2 regions of the Desulfofundulus sp. JL263-se genome follow, and region 2 is predicted to be linked to the other one. Evidence: riboswitches for the same ligand, from Rfam matches in the RefSeq annotation. Region 2 holds a riboswitch; the other holds the start of a gene.
What was found. A riboswitch is a leader RNA that binds a small molecule or an ion and turns the genes downstream of it on or off. The one in region 2 is predicted to bind cobalamin.
Positions count from the first base shown of each region.

Region 1: it holds a riboswitch for cobalamin, as region 2 does, so the genes downstream of both, thiC (phosphomethylpyrimidine synthase ThiC) here and cobT (nicotinate-nucleotide--dimethylbenzimidazole phosphoribosyltransferase) in region 2, are expected to answer to the same signal.

Region 1 is NZ_CM149993.1:840,453-843,579, reverse strand. It holds gene bzaB (B12 lower ligand biosynthesis ThiC-like protein BzaB) at 1-291, opposite strand, end outside; gene thiC (phosphomethylpyrimidine synthase ThiC) at 309-1,607, opposite strand; cobalamin riboswitch at 1,719-1,910, opposite strand; gene ACX4JR_RS04305 (superoxide dismutase) at 2,088-2,765, shown strand; gene ACX4JR_RS04300 (FadR/GntR family transcriptional regulator) at 2,825-3,127, opposite strand, start outside.
Region 2 is NZ_CM149993.1:960,989-964,115, reverse strand. It holds gene cobT (nicotinate-nucleotide--dimethylbenzimidazole phosphoribosyltransferase) at 1-915, opposite strand, end outside; cobalamin riboswitch at 1,007-1,213, opposite strand; gene fni (type 2 isopentenyl-diphosphate Delta-isomerase) at 1,267-2,352, opposite strand; gene ACX4JR_RS04900 (ferredoxin domain-containing protein) at 2,352-2,876, opposite strand; gene ACX4JR_RS04895 (transglycosylase domain-containing protein) at 3,082-3,127, shown strand, end outside.

The DNA.
Region 1 (3,127 bases), 120 kb from region 2:
TAAATCCATAACGCTGTCGCATCCTGCTTCCTCCGCAATGGCCAGTTTCCTTGCCTCCACTTCTACCTGGTCCCGCTCGCTGGAAGTGCCGATAAGGACATTTACCTTGACCCGCAAGCCATCTCCAATGCCGCAGTAGTTAAATTCCTTGCGCTTAACGTTTTTAGGAATAACAATTTTGCCAAGGGCAACACCTTCCCGGATAAATTCGGGGTCCACGTTTTCCCGGTAGGCCACCGCTTCCATTTCGGGAGTAATTTTGCCCGCGCGGGCCGCCAGTACTTGAGTCATTTTCTCACCCCTTCTTTTTAACAGCTGTGCTTGTATGTCCCCAGGTACTCGGATACTATTTTCATGGCACAGTATTTACCGCACATGGCACAGGCCGGCGAAGATTCCTCGCTGCGATTCTTTCTTATTTCTCCCGCCCGGTGGGGGTCTATGGCCAGGGCGAGCTGTTTTTCCCAATTGAGCTCTTTTCTGGCCCTGGACAGTTCTAAATCCCATTCTGCAGCCCCCTTAAGGCCCCTGGCCAGATCCGCGGCGTGGGCGGCGATGCGGGCCGCCACCACCCCTTCGTGCACTTGCCGGGCGTCGGGGAGACCTATGTGTTCAGCTGCCGTAACATAGCAAATAAATTCAGCTCCCGCCCAGGCACTTATGGCCCCGCCGATGGCGGCGCTGATGTGGTCGTAACCGGCCGCTATGTCGGTTACCACGGGGCCGAAGACAAAATACGGCGCGCCCTTGCAAAGACTCTTCTGCAAGGTAATGGTTGCCTTAAGCTGGTTTAAAGGTACATGTCCCGGACCCTTGACCATTACCTGGACCCCGGCCTCCCGGGCACGTCTTACCAATTCTCCCAAAATTACCAGCTCGTGTACTTGCGCGCCGTCCAGGGAATCGTACAGACACCCCGGCCTCATGCCGTCGGCAAGACTGACCGTGACATCATATTTGCGGGCAATCTCCAGCACCCGGTCATAGTACTCATACAAGGGGTTTTCCCTCTGGTTATAAATCATCCAGCCTATAAGGTGAGAGCCCCCGTAACTCACCAGGGGATCTATCCGGCCTTCCCTCTTGGCGCGCTCTACAATTTCCATGGTGGTACCACAGTGAAGGGCCAGAAAATCCACACCGTCGGCGGCCTGGCGCTCAATTACCTCAAAAAGCTCGTCAACAGTCATCTTAACGGCGGAGCCGTATTTTTCACCGGCCTCGGCTATGGCCTGGTAAAGGGGCAAAGTCCCCACGGGTGTGGGAGTGGCCGCCAGCGCTTCTTTACGCATGGCATCGATATCCCTGCTTACGCTCAAGTCCATGATAGAATCCGTTCCCGCCTTTACCGCGGCCTTAATTTTTTTGACTTCGACGTCAATCCGGGCGTCCTTGCCGTACAATCCTATACTGGCACTTACCTTGGTCCGCAGGCCCGCGCCTATACCTACAGGAAAACTGCTGCTGCGCCGGGCGTTACGGGGTATGACTATTTTCCCTTCGGCAATTCCCTGTCTTATAAATTCCGGGGTAACTTTCTCCTGCCCGGCCACCCGTTCCATGACCGGTGTAATTTTCCCCTCTCTGGCGCTCTCCAATAGAGTCATTTAATTCCCTCCTTTTCCAAAATTTTCTAAAATAAAAAGCCCGCACCCTTATTGATGCGGACTTTGCCATCATCCCCACGTTTTTTCCCTTGCCGCCATATCCCCGTGGCAGCACAAGAACACTTCCAGGCAGGTCTCCTGGCTTCCGGAATAGCGCCCTGACCTCCCTTCCCAACTGCCTTGCCTTAAAGGACGACAGAAGGTGGTAATGAGGCGGACTACCGGTTACAGTGGCGGGACCGCCCGGGATTCTCACCCGGTTCCCTATTATCCCTTACGGGCACCTGGAAATGCGTGCTACTAAATTGTCAATACACATTCTATTAACTAATTTTAACATTGTCAAGGATAAAACCATCCAAACCCCGGCTTGCCATTCCCCCCTGATTCTTTAATTATTAGGAGTTATCAGGAACTTTTCCATGATAAAACCATAATATAATTACCACAGGTTTCCAATTTGAAAGGAGAATCTTAACTATGCGTGATTTGTGGGCCGTTCAATCCGTACCGCCCGGCGGCCACCAGCTGCCTCCTTTACCTTATCCCTATAATGCCCTGGAACCGGTAATAAGCGGGACCGCCCTGCGCGTCCACCATGACCGCCACCATAAATCTTATGTTGATGGCCTGAACAAGGCAGAGCTGAAGCTGACAGAAGCAAGGCGGAAAAGGGATTTTTCCCTGATTAAACACTGGGAAAGGGAACTGGCCTTTTACGGCTCGGGGCACATACTGCACAGCGTTTTTTGGACCATAATGACACCGAGGGGTACCGGGCAGCCCGGCCCTGAAACGTGGCGGCAGATTAACAACTATTTTGGTGGTTTTTTCACTTTCCAAGAACAATTTGCTGCCGCAGCCACAGACGTGGAAGCATCGGGATGGGCGGTTCTGGTATGGCAGCCTACCTGGGAGCGGCTGGAAATTCTCACCGCTGAAAAGCACCAGGACCTAACCCAATGGGGCGGCATCCCCATCCTGGTACTGGACGTCTGGGAGCATGCCTATTACCTGGATTACCAAAACCGGCGCGCGGACTACGTGAAGGCCTGGTGGCAACTGGTTAATTGGGCTGAAGTGGAAAGGCGGCTCAAACTGGCAATGCAGGCCCGGGTACCGCTAATCCTCAGCAGTTCGCTGGATATGATTATCTGAAATATACCACCCCGTGCAAAAATCATAAAAGCCACCTATCATTTTTGACAGGTGACGTGTCAAAGGTTGCTTAAATTTTTCCCGAATATATATTCTTCCACCCCCACCAGGTGTTCAAGCATGGCACGGCGGGCGGCTGAAGAGTCAGCATTTTTTATAGCCCGGTAAATTAACCGGTGTTCCTGGTAGAGACGCGGGGGATTGGCGGGATCTTTGTACATTTGATGGCGAGCGGCAGCCAGTAGCCGGGTCATGGCATCGGCAATGGTATTCATCAACTTAACCAACAAAGAATTTTGAGTAGCCTCGGCTACCGCAAAATGAAATTTCATATCTGCTTCTTCACCCAGGTTACCTTCCTT
Region 2 (3,127 bases):
TAAACCCAAATGTTCCAGCATCAATTTATGCCCGGGCTCCGCGGACAGGTGAGATGCAATCATGTAATCCCTGCACTTGGGCTCAATGGCCGCGGCCACCAGGGCGGCAGCCGTAGAAATAAACCCGTCTAAAAGAACGGGAACCCGGCAGGCGGCAGCACCCAGGATAACACCGGTTAAGCCGCCGATTTCAAGGCCTCCCACTTTGGACAACACATCCAGGCCATCCTCCGGATCCGGCCTGTTAACCTCCAGCGCCCTGATCACCGCTTCACGTTTTCTGGCCAGCACATCGTCATTTACCAGTGTACCCCTGCCGGTAACCTCATCTGCAGTATATCCACCCAGGGCGGCTAAAATAGCACTGCTGGGAGTAGTGTTGCCAATTCCCATATCACCGGTTGCCAAAATGGTTGCACCTTGGCTGATTTCTGTTTTTGCCAATTCAATTCCCACTTCTACAGCCTGCACCGCCTCATCCCTGGCCATAGCCGGCCCTCTGGATATATTACCGGTACCAGGCCTCACTTTGCGAGAAATTACCCCGGGTATGTTTACAGGCCCCTTTACGCCTACGTCCACTACAACCAACCTTACCCCGGCCTGCCGGGCCAGTACCCCTATGCCGGCAACTCCCCGGACAAAATTGGGAAGCATCTGCCTGGTAATCTCCTGGGGCGCGGCACTTACCCCTTCTTCCACTACGCCGTGATCACCGGCCATCAATATTACTGATTTTCCTCCCACCATTGGCCGGGGATGTCCCGTTATACCGGCCATCTTTGCGGCCAATTCCTCGAGCATTCCCAGGCTACCTGGGGGTTTAATAAGGTTATCCAGCCTTTCCTTTGCCTTTTCCATGGCACCGTGGTCCAAACTAACAATGGATTGGATAGTTTTATTTAGCAGTTCCATTTTTTAAAGCCTCCCCTTTAACAAAATTAAAAGTCCACGACCTTAAAAGGCCGTGGACTTTACCATCATCCACTGCAGCGCCCTTTCCCGCAGGGCTATCCCCAAGCAGGCAGGTCTCCTGGCTTCCGGGCTTCGCACCCTGCCGCCTTCCCGGCACGGCAGTGGCACACTCTCGTGCCTTCCCGCTCGCGCCAGTGGCATAATGGCGGGCACTTCCCGGTTACAGTGGCGGGACCGCTCAGGATTCTCACCTGATTCCCTATTCTCCCCGAAGGGCACCTGCTGGGCATAAGTGTTTTTAAATTTTGTTCTATGCCTTTGGGGAAAAATCCTCCTTTAATTCAAAATTTTTTACCTGCAGGCATACCGGTTTATATCTATTCCCCGCCGCATGAGCCACTGGGCCGTCATACCTGTAATAACCAACTGTTTGGTTCGCAACATATCCAGGCGCCCTGTGCCCAGCGCCATCATTATACTCCGCAGGCCCGTCTTCATTTCCTCAATATATTCTACCAGGCCCTCAGTCCCGCGTTCCATCAAGATCTGCAAAAAGGGCCTCGCTATCCCCACCAATCCGGCCCCCGCCACCAGAGCCTTGGCCACATCGCCTGCCGAGCGGATACCGCCGGAAGCAATAATTTCCACATTCCCCGAAACGCTTAGCGCCTCCAATAAAGCCGGTGCTGTCGGTATTCCCCAATCCAAAAGGGGGACATCAGACTTTCCCCGCCGTCGTCCTTCAATGGCGGCAAAATTTGTACCCCCGCGGCCGCCAATATCCAGGTACTTTACCCCCATATCAGCCAAAGACTTTACCGTCTCACGGCTCATGCCAAACCCCACTTCTTTAACTATAACCGGCACGGGCAACTCGCCCACCAGGCGGGCTATATTATCCATTACACCCCTGAAGTCCACGTCTCCTTCGGGCATGCTGAGTTCCTGGGCCACGTTCAAATATAACTGTATACCGTCCGCCTGCACCATTTCCACCGCTTCCAGAGCATCCTCGAGACGGCACCCCGCATCTAAATTCGCCAGCACCACTCCGCCGGGATTTTTTTCCCGCATAATCGTATATGTTTTCCTTACACCGGGATTTTCCAGGGCCGCCCGCTGGGAGCCCACTGCAACGGCAATTCCCGTACGGGACGCCACCTCACCCAGGGCAGCATTAATCTCCAATACATCCGGATGCCCGCCGGTCATGGCATTAATTAAAAGAGGGGCCCTTAATTTTTTACCGAGAAACAAGCACGTGCAGTCAACCTGTTCCAGCCGCAATTCCGGCACCGCGCAGGGAACCAAAAAAAGGTCGGCAAATCCCGTTGACCCGGTATCTTCCAATTCCAGGGCATAATATACGTGCTCTATTTTACGTTTTTGTCGTAAAATTATAACCGCCTCCGAATCCAGGATACTTCTTCCCGGCATTACTTGGCCTGCCGGTCGAAATAAATGTTTTTACTGGTTGCGGAAATGGGAATGGCCACCACTATGGAGCCCTTGACAAGACCCATTTTCCTGGCCACCACTGCCGGGCGATACATAATCCTGTTATCTACATTCAGTATACTTGCTGTTTTTACAGCGGAACCCAAGGCAATTCCCACATCCAGGACACGCCAGGCACATAACGGCCCTTCAAACTCAGGACCTTCATTACTTTTCAGGTCATCGCAACGCTCATAGCCACATGCCCCGCAATTAAGCCCTAAAGGCTTGTTTTCTTTAAGGGAAATAAAAACCACCGCGTCGGAGTTTCTTACATTTTCAGCATCCCGGTCAAAATTTCCCTTGCCGGATTCCCTGCCGAATTTATGCATTTCATCCGCCAGGTGCTGCAGGTCTTCCCCGGAAATTATCTTTATATCCACATAATCCTGTCCCAGGCTCTTGGGAGCAGTTTTTGCGGCCACCGCCATCAGTTCGGCCACTGTTTTCATAACGTTACCCACATTTACACCTCCGGAAATCGCGGCAATAATAATTTTTTCTACAAAATATTATCATTAGGGTTACCTGCAGTCAAACTTAACCTTAAATACCATTTAAAATCACAAGAGCTGCATTTAAACCTGACGTGTAGCTAAAAATTTTAAAACCAGTATGATATAATGCATGTAAACTTCATTTTATCCAACCAAAAGGGGGAACCGCCCTTTGGCAAGGCGAAACAAAAAGCGAAAAATCAAATGGGGCAGATTAA